2 regions of the Blastococcus sp. SYSU DS1021 genome follow, and region 1 is predicted to be linked to the other one. Evidence: riboswitches for the same ligand, from Rfam matches in the RefSeq annotation. Region 1 holds a riboswitch; the other holds the start of a gene.
The links. A riboswitch is a leader RNA that binds a small molecule or an ion and turns the genes downstream of it on or off. The one in region 1 is predicted to bind cyclic di-AMP.

Region 2: linked by a shared signal. The riboswitch ahead of ACI8AP_RS17880 (aggregation-promoting factor C-terminal-like domain-containing protein) and the one ahead of ACI8AP_RS05305 (hypothetical protein) in region 1 are both predicted to bind cyclic di-AMP.

The regions. Positions count from the first base shown of each region.
Region 1 is NZ_JBJHAL010000005.1:55,262-59,791, forward strand. It holds gene ACI8AP_RS05300 (SDR family oxidoreductase) at 1-523, shown strand, start outside; gene ACI8AP_RS05305 (hypothetical protein) at 546-1,430, opposite strand; cyclic di-AMP (ydaO/yuaA leader) riboswitch at 1,685-1,832, opposite strand; gene ACI8AP_RS05310 (bifunctional 3'-5' exonuclease/DNA polymerase) at 2,001-3,665, opposite strand; gene ACI8AP_RS05315 (MerR family transcriptional regulator) at 3,836-4,258, opposite strand; gene ACI8AP_RS05320 (alpha/beta fold hydrolase) at 4,257-4,530, shown strand, end outside.
Region 2 is NZ_JBJHAL010000028.1:22,599-27,128, reverse strand. It holds gene ACI8AP_RS17890 (GNAT family N-acetyltransferase) at 1-743, shown strand, start outside; gene ACI8AP_RS17885 (class I SAM-dependent methyltransferase) at 790-1,446, shown strand; cyclic di-AMP (ydaO/yuaA leader) riboswitch at 1,564-1,690, shown strand; gene ACI8AP_RS17880 (aggregation-promoting factor C-terminal-like domain-containing protein) at 1,901-2,764, shown strand; gene ACI8AP_RS17875 (hypothetical protein) at 3,006-3,389, shown strand; gene ACI8AP_RS17870 (TSUP family transporter) at 3,393-4,124, opposite strand; gene ACI8AP_RS17865 (hypothetical protein) at 4,127-4,530, opposite strand, start outside.

The sequences.
Region 1 (4,530 bases):
CGCCGCGGCGTTCGGCTCGATCGACCGGGTGGTCGTGAACGCCGGCCTCGGCAAGGGCGCGCCCCTGGGCACCGGCCGGGCCGAGGCCAACCGCGAGACGGCGATGACGAACTTCGTCGGCGCGCTGGCGCAGACCGAGGCGGCGCTGGAGATCTTCCGCCGCCAGGGCCGCGGGCACCTCGTGCTGATCTCCTCGATGTCGGCGCTGCGCGGCATGCGCCGGTCGATGACCACCTACGCCGCCACCAAGGCCGGGGTCGCGTCCCTCGCCGAGGGGCTGCGGGCCGAGCGGATCCCCGGCCTGGACGTGTCGGTGATCTACCCCGGCTACATCCGGTCGGAGATGAACCAGCACGTGCAGCAGCGAACCCGGTTCATGGTGGACACCCCGACGGGCGTCCGCGCCATGGTGGCCGCCATCGAGGCCCGGCGGGCCACGGCCTACGTCCCCGCGTGGCCGTGGGTGCCCATCGGGCTGGCCATGCGGGTGCTGCCGCTGTCCGTGGTCCGCCGGCTCACCTAGGCACGGCCGCGGGGCGGTGGGGTCAGTTGTAGTTCACGTGCACGTGGTCGAAGTGGTTGGCCGTCGCGCTGCCCCGGTTCTCCATCGCCTGCCACGAGCCGCCCGGGGACGAGAGCATCCGCTGCTGCCAGATCAGGTAGTCCACGCCCAGCTCGGCCCAGTGGGCGCGGTGGTAGGCGACGATCGCGTCCCCGAGGGCGGCGTCGGACATCACCATGTAGTCCAGCGCCAGGCCCGAGGGGTGCCCGCCCGGGTCGGCGGCGCTGGCCCGGGTGCCGCCGAGGGTGATCCCCGCGGCGCCGGGCACGTTGCTGACCACCGCGTCGGCCGCGGCCTGGGTCTGCGGCTTCACGCTGCCCGCGGTGTTGGAGATGCGGGCGACCGCCGTGGCCGCCACCGAGGCGGCGGTGGTGGCGGCGGCCCGGGCCTCCTGTGTGGGCGTCGCCGCGGCGGGGGCCGCGGCCGCCCGCTCGGCGGCTGCGGCCTCCTCCGCTGCCTTCTCCTCGGCAGCCTTCGCCTCGGCCTCGGCGCGGGCGGTGGCCTCCGCCTCGGCCTTCTGCCGGTCGAGCTCGGCCTGGTCGGCCGCGGCCTGGGCCTGCTGGGCCGCGACCTGCTCGGCCTCGCGGCTGCTGCGGCTGGCCGCCAGGTCCTGCAGCGGGGCGAGGTCCTCGGCGACGTCGACCGGGCCGGAGCGGGAGGTGAGCCCGAGCTCCTGGGCGACGCTCACCGACTGCGAGGTGCCGGCCTCGGCCTGGGCGCCCGGGTCCACGCCGACGAGGGTGTTGACCAGGAGGGCACCGGCGGCGGCGACCCCGAGGTAGAACGCCGGACGGCGGAGGCCCGAGGGCGGGCGACGGCGGAGGGCGAGCGGGCCACGACGGCCCGAGGTGGTGGTGCGGGGATCCATGGGTTCGGGGTGCTCCGTTGGTGCGGCGGGGTCGGCCGGGCGAGGCGGACCGCGAGGGATGCGGGCTGCGGACCGGCGCCGGGTCGCGGGGCCACCGGGCACCGGCGGCTCGGCCGGCGGTCATCGCTGGTGGGGGCGACCGGCGGGACGCCGGGTGCGCGTGCGGTCAGGTCCGGGGACGCACCGGGGGGCGGCGGTGCCGGCGGGCGCGGGGTGGTGCGGCGGTGCAGGGGCGCGCCATGCGGCGGCTCTCCGTTTCTTCCGTCGTGCCGCCTACCGGGTTAGCTGACGGATTCGGACGGGAAGCAGCCCTACCCGCACCGGGACGTGCCCGGTGCGCGATTCACCCCAGAACTTCGGTGGGTCCCCGGCTCGCCCGCAGCTCGAAGGCGGCGGGCGACTCGGCGGCGCCCGGCAGACCCTCCCCGGATGGGGAGAGAACGATCGGCCGGGCTCCGCCACGGTAACCGTCGTTATGCAGTCGTGACAATGCGGGAGCGGTCACTTCCGCAGATCGTGACGCGTGTCGCGCCACCGTGCCGGCCCCGTCGGTGGTGTACGGCAGTCCGTTCAGCCGGCGTCGGCCCAGGACCGGACGACGGCGACGTCCAGCGGGAAGTCCACCGGGAAGGCGCCGAACAGCAGCCGCCCGGCCGTGGTGGCCGCGGCGCGCACCGCCTCGACCACGTCGTCGGCCAGGTGCTCGGGGGTGTGCACGACCACCTCGTCGTGGAGGAAGAACGCGAGGTGCGCCCGGGTCCCCAGCGGCCCGTCGCCGCCCAGCCGCCAGAGCCGGTTGCGGAGGTCGGCCAGCCAGCACAGCGCCCACTCCGCTCCGGTGCCCTGGACGACGAAGTTGCGGGTGAACCGACCCCAGGCGCGGCGGGCGCGGTCGCGGTCCTCCCGGGAACCGGCCTGCTCCGCGGCCTCGCCGAGCCCGTCCGCCCGCTGCGCCCACGCGCCGCTGGGCGACGGCGACCCCCGGCCCAGCAGCGTGTGCACCACCTCGCCGCGTTCGCCGGCCCGGGCGGACTCCTCGACCAGGCCGATGGCGCGCGGGTAGCGGCGGGCGAGCCGGGGCATCATGCGACCGCTCTCCCCGCGGGTGCCGCCGTACATGGCCCCGAGGATGCCCAGCTTGGCCTCCGCCCGGGTCGCCACCGCGCCACCGGCGACCATGCCCGCGTAGAGGTCCGAGGCCCGCGCCGCCTCGGCCATCGCGGTGTCCGCGCTCATCCCGGCGAGCACCCGGGGCTCCAGCTGGGCCACGTCGGCGACGACGAATCGCCAGCCGTCGTCCGCGACCGCCGCCGGGCGGATCAGCGTGGGCACCGAGAGTGCACCCCCGCCGTTGGACGCCCACCGACCCGTGACCACCCCACCCGGCAGGAAGGCCGAGCGGAACCGCCCTCCCTGCACCCAGGCCTCCAGCCAGCTCCAGCCGTTGGCCGTGAGCAGCCGCATCAGCTTCTTGTACTCGAGCAGCGAGGGGACGCACGGGTGCTCGAGCTGCTCGAGGGTCCACGAGCGGGTGTCGGCCACCGGGAGGCCGGCCTGCTGGAGTGCCCGCAGCAGCTCGGCCGGCGAATCGGGGTTGAGCGACGGGGTCCCCAGCGCCGCGCGGATCTCGCCCAGCAGCCGCTCGAGCACCGCGGGGCGCCCACCGGTTCCCGGGCGCGGGCCGAGCAGGTCGGTGAGCAGGCGCTCGTGCACGTCCGCCCGCCACGGCAGGCCGGTGTGCGTCATCTCGGCGGCCACCAGGGCGCCGGCGGACTCCGCCGCGAGCAGCAGCGCGAGCCGGTCGCCGTGCGGTGAGGCGGCCAGGGCCGCCTGCTGGCGCCGCTGCTCGGCCAGGGGGTCGAGCCGGTCCGCCGGGTCGGCCAGCGGGAAGAGGGCGGACTCCGCCGGCTGGCCGGGCTGCAGCACGTCCCACCCAGGGGTGTCGTCCCCGGCGAGCAGCTCCTGGGCCGCGAACGGGGACCGCCGCAGGATCGCGTGGCCGAGCCGCAGGTCGGTGCAGCGCTCGACGCGGACTCCCGCCGCCAGCAGCGCGGGGTACCAGCGGGTGGTGTCGTCCCACACCCAGCGGACGGGTGCGGCAGCGGCCTCCCGCTGTGCCACGACGGCGGGCAGCCCCCCGGCCGCGACGCGGGTGACCGACCCCGTCGACCCGTCGTCGACGAGCTCCGTCATCTCCACCGCGGACTCGCGGCGCCGGAGCAGGATCCGCTGCACGCCCGCAGTGTCGCCGACGGAGCCGACCGATCCGCCGGACGGCCCCGACGCATGTCCCCGGTGCGGGATCGCGCGAGGACGGCGGCCGGCGCGACGCGACGCGACGATGGAGCAGGGGGTGCTCGTCGCGACAGGCCGCCATCACGACGGACCCACGACGTCGAGCAAGGTCAGCGCCCGGCGTCCACCCCCGCCGCCTGCAGGTAGCGGCCGAGGGCGGCGCTGTTGTCCTGCAAACAGGTGATCCGCGCGTCGATCTCGCGTCGAGTGGCCACGAGGGTCGCGATGAGGTCGGGGCAGGGCTCCAGCTCGGGCCGCTCGCCCCGGGCGCATGGCAGGACGTCGCGGATGACCTCGGTGGACAGACCCGCAGCCAGCAGCCCCTGGATCTGGCTGACCGTCAGCGGCGCGTCGCCGGGGAACTCCCGATAGCCGTTGGCCGCGCGCGCCGGGGTCAGCAGCCCCTGCTCCTCGTAGTAGCGCAGGGCTCGCGGACTGACGCCCGTCCGCCGAGCCAGCTCACCGATCCGCACGGCGCTCTTCCCTCCGCCCTTGACCTTCACGTCGACGTCAGACTTTACGGTCGCCGCCATGTCCACCGATCAGCGATCCCTGCGCCTGCCCCGCGCGGCCACTCCGGCCCTGCCCGCTGTCGTCACCGGCACGGGACCGGCCCTCCTGCTCCTGCACGGCGCCGGCGGCAGCCCGCAGGACAACTACCCGTTCCTGGACGACCTGGCTTCCGACCACACCGTCGTAGCGCCCTACCTGCCCGGCACCGCCCCCGCTCCACTGCCCGATGGACCACTGGACGTCGACCTGCTCGCCGACCAGGTCGTCGCCACCGCGGACGCCGCGGGGGTGG
Region 2 (4,530 bases), on a different contig from region 1:
TGGCGGTGGTGGACCTCGCGGTGCACCCGGCCTCCCGGCGCCGTGGCCTCGGGAGAGCGCTGCTGGCCGAGGCCCGGGTACTCGCCGCCGCGCACGGCCGCAACTCGCTGGTGAGCGAGGTGGACGAGCCCGGCCCCGGGGCGCCGGGCCGCGCCTTCGCCGAGCGGCACGGCTGGTCCTGCGACCTGGTGGAGACCCGCCGGGAACTGGTGCTGCCGGTCGACGAGGACCGGCTGGGGGCGCTCGAGGCCGCGGCCGGCGCCGGGTACGAGATCGTCACCTGGCGGGACCGCACCCCGGACGCGCTGCTGGCCGACCGGGCGCTGCTGGAGCGGCGCATGACCACCGACGCACCCCACGGCGATCTGCCGGTGGGGGAGGAGGAGTGGGACGGGGACCGGATCCGCGAGTACGAGCGGACCCACGTCGCCCGGGGCCGGACGGTGCTCAGCGCGGGCGCGGTGATCGGCGGCCGGCTGGTCGGCTTCACCGACCTGCAGATCCCGCTCGCCCAGCCGGCGCTCGCCCAACAGGGCGGCACGCTGGTGCTCCGTGAGCACCGGGGGCACCGGCTCGGCGCCCGGATGAAGGCGGCCGTGCTGCGGGAGCTGGCAGCGGGGTTCCCCGGCGTCCGGCGGATCAGCACCTACAACTCCGAGGGCAACACGCCCATGGTCGCGGTCAACGAGGCGCTGGGTTTCCGCCCCGCCGGCGCGCTGTCGTCCTGGTCGACCCGTCTCTGAGCCGGGCGGTCCCACCGCCGCCGGCCGCGTGCGGTTGACTGCCGGGGTGGACCGTTCCATCCCTGCGGAGTTCGTCCGCGCCCACACCCGGCCGGTCCGGCCGGACCTGGTGCCCGAGGTGGAGCTGCTGGTCGCCGCCGACGTCGTCGCCCTGTGGGAGGCGATGGAGGCCGAGCACGGGCGCACCTCCACGGACCCGCCGTTCTGGGCCGCGGCCTGGCCGGGCGGCCAGGCGCTGGCCCGCCACGTGCTCGACCACCCCGGCCTGGTGGCCGGGCGCACCGTGCTGGACCTGGGGGCGGGCAGCGGCCTGGTCGCGGTCGCGGCGGTCCTGGCCGGCGCGACCGCGGTGCTCGCCAGCGACGTCGACCCGTTCGCGCTGACCGCGATCGCCGTCAACGCCGAGCGGAACGGCACCCCGGGCATCACGCCCGCCGGCGACGTGCTCGGGGGCGAGCCGCCCGACGTCGCGGTCGTCCTCGCCGGCGACGTCTGCTACGACCGGGAGATGACCGACCGGGTGCTGCCCTTCCTCGAGGCGGCCCGGGCCGGCGGTGCCGAGGTGCTGATCGGTGATCCCGGGCGGGTGTACCTCCCCGAGGACCGGCTGGAAGCGCTGGCGGTCTACGACGTGCCCGACACCGAGCCGTCGCCCACCGGGCCGGTGCCGGTGCGCCGGACCACGGTCTGGCGGCTCCCCTGACGGTCACCTCCCGTTCCTTTTCCCGCCAGGGGATTGTCACGAACGGATAACGCTGGTTACCGTGGGTCCCGCCCGGCCGGTCGTTCTCTCCCCATCCGGGGGAGGTCCGCCGGGCGCCGCCGAGTCGCCCGCCGAGGGCGAGCCGGGGACCCACCGAAGTACTGGGGTGAATCGCGCGCCGGGGCACGTCCTGGCGCGGGTAGGGCCGCTTCCCGCCCGAATCCGTCAGCTAACCCGGTAGGCGGCACGACGGAAGAAACGGAGAGCCGCCGCATGGCGAGCCTGCGGGCCCACCTTGCACGGAACCGCAGCCGGTACGGAGCCTCGCGCGCGCCTTCCCCGCGCTGAGCGCCCGGGCGTACGCCCGACACCGCTGCCCCTCGACCATCCCCGCAGCAGTTCCCGCCGCCGTCGCCGGCCCTGCCGCCCCCTGCCCCTGGAGCAGTTCCTCCCCATGAACCTTCGCGCCACCTCGATCACCCGTGCTCTCCGCCCCACGACCGGGCGCCGTTCGACGAAGACGGTCCGCCGTTCCGCGCTGCTGCTCCTGGCGGTCGCCGCGGCAGGCGGCCTGCTGGCCAACGGCGTCGTCGCCGACGAGCCGGTCGCCCAGGCCGAGCCGGAGCTGGCCTCCGTCAGCGTCGCCGAGCAGCTCGGCATCACCGACGAGACCCCCGCGCCCGACGTGACGGTGGCCGCGGCCGACACCCTCGGCCAGCTGGCCGCGAGCCGCAGCGAGCGCGCGGCCGAGCAGGCCGCCGCAGCGGAGGCGCGGGCCGCGGCCGAGCAGGCCGAGCTGGACCGCCGTGCCGCCGAGGAGGCCGCCCGCCGCGCCGCCGAGGAGGAGGCCGCGCGCAAGGCCGCTGCCGAGGAGGCCGCCCGCAAGGCAGCTGCCGAGGAGGCCGCCCGCGTGCAGGCGGCCCGGGAGCAGGCCGCCCGCACCCCGGCGCCGGCCGCACCAGCCCCGGCCCCGGCCCCGGCTCCGGCTCCTGCCCGGAGCGCTCCCGCGCCGGCCGCCGCGGCCCCGGCCGGCTCCTTCCAGGAGTACGCGATGGGCAAGCTCGGCGGCTCGGGCAGCGAGTTCAGCTGCCTGGAGAGCCTGTGGGGCAAGGAGAGCGGGTGGAACCCGAACGCCCAGAACCCGCGGAGCACCGCCTACGGCATCGCGCAGTTCCTCGACTCCACCTGGGCCGGGACCGGCATCGCCAAGACCTCCGACGGCTACCGGCAGATCGACGCCGGCCTGATCTACATCAACAACCGCTACGGCTCCCCGTGCGGCGCGTGGTCGCACTCCCAGGCCACCGGCTGGTACTGAGCGGGCCTCTGCCCCCGCCCCTCGCCCGCGCGGGGCGGGACCCTGCGGCGAGGCCGTTCCAGCACGTCACCACGCTCGGGTGGTCTTCGGACGGGGGCGTCCCCGCTGAGGCATTGGAGGCTTTACCTGCGTCGTCGGCCCCGAGGACGCAGGTGGAGCTTCCAATGCCCGGGGTCGGCTCAGCGCAGCCGAGCCTCGGCTCCAGGCCTAAGGTCGGTGCAGCGTGCACGGAGGGGGAGCGATGACCGAGGCCGACGACGCCGACCGGACCACCCCGCAGAGCGGGATCGTCGGGCGGTCGATCGACGAGTTCGTGAACCAGTTGCGGTTCTTCTCCGACCGCGCCCGCAACCTCGCCGGGAATGCGACGTCCCGCCTCCCGCTGCCGGCCCTGCCCAGCCCGCCCGGGGCGATGTCGGCGGCCCAGCTGCGCGCCGTCAAGGAGATGGTGACCGCGCAGCGCACCTCGATCGCCGCCATGCGCGCTCAGCTCGACGCGTTCGACCAGCAGCTCGCCGTCTTCGAGCGGATCCTCGACCCCCTGGTCGAGTGGAGCACGACCTGGGCGCGGCTGGAGGAGGCCGTCGGCGACATCGTGCGCCGGGAGCCGCCCGTCGAGCAGTGACGGTCAGCCCGCCAGCGACCTGACGAGCAGCACCGCGCCGGAGAGCAGGCACAGCACCAGGGCGGCGCGGCGCATGGCCGGCAGGGCCAGCCGCCGGCGCAGGGGTCCGGCGAGGAGGAAGCCGGTCAGCACGAACGGCACCAGCCCCGCACCGGTGAGCAGCCCGCCCCCGTCGAGCTCGCCGCCGGCGACCAGCACGCCGAGGGACAGCAGCGTCGTCCCGACGAAGAACACCGACAGGTTCGCCCGCTGGGCGGCCGGGGTGGGCGCGCGGTAGGTGACCACCAGGGGCGGTCCGGGCGTCGCCGCGACAGTCGAGAGCGTCCCGGAGGCGAAGCCGGCGACGGTGAGCGCGCGCCGCCCGCCCGGCAACCGCACCCCGGCGAGCGACGCGCCACAGGCGAGCAGCACGACGACAGCAACCGTTATCCCCAACAAGCGGCCGTCGATGACCTGCACCAGCACCAAGCCGACGACAACGCCGGGGGCCGAGGCGAGCATCGCACCGCGGAGGTTGTCGAACTCCAGTGCGGACCGTTCGCGCCACACCACCGGCAGCAGCGCGGTCAGCGTGCCCACCAGCAGCGGGCCGGGCACGAGAGCGGGCTGCACCAGCAGCACCAGCGGTCCGGCGAGGAGGCCGAAGCCCATGCCGGTCGCCGTCTGGACGACGGACGCCACCAGCACCGCCAGGCCGCACGCCAGGAGTGCGAGCGGGTCGGTGGCCAGCTCCACGCTCAGTAGCCGTCGTCCTCGTCCTCCGGCGGACGACGACGGAGCAGGCCGGTGACCGAACCCACCCGGCTCTGCGCCTGGCGCAGCCCGTGGACCAGGGGCATGAGGTCGTCGTGGATCCGGCGCAGCGTCTCGGGCACGGTGTCGACGGCGGGGTCGTCGAGCACGCGACCGACCCGCTCGATGCCGGGGCGCAGCGCCCGCACCGGCTCCTCCAACTCCTCGAGCAGGCTCTCCAGGCGTTCGGTGATCCGCTGCGCGGAGGCGATCGTCTCCCGGGCGGACGTGGTGGCGGCGGTCAGCTCGCGGACCGTGCCGTTGAGGTCGGCCAGCGTCCGGGGGAGCTGGGAGAGCGCCTCGGTCTGGGCCTGCAGCAGCGCGAGCAGCTCGCCGAACCCGGGGATGC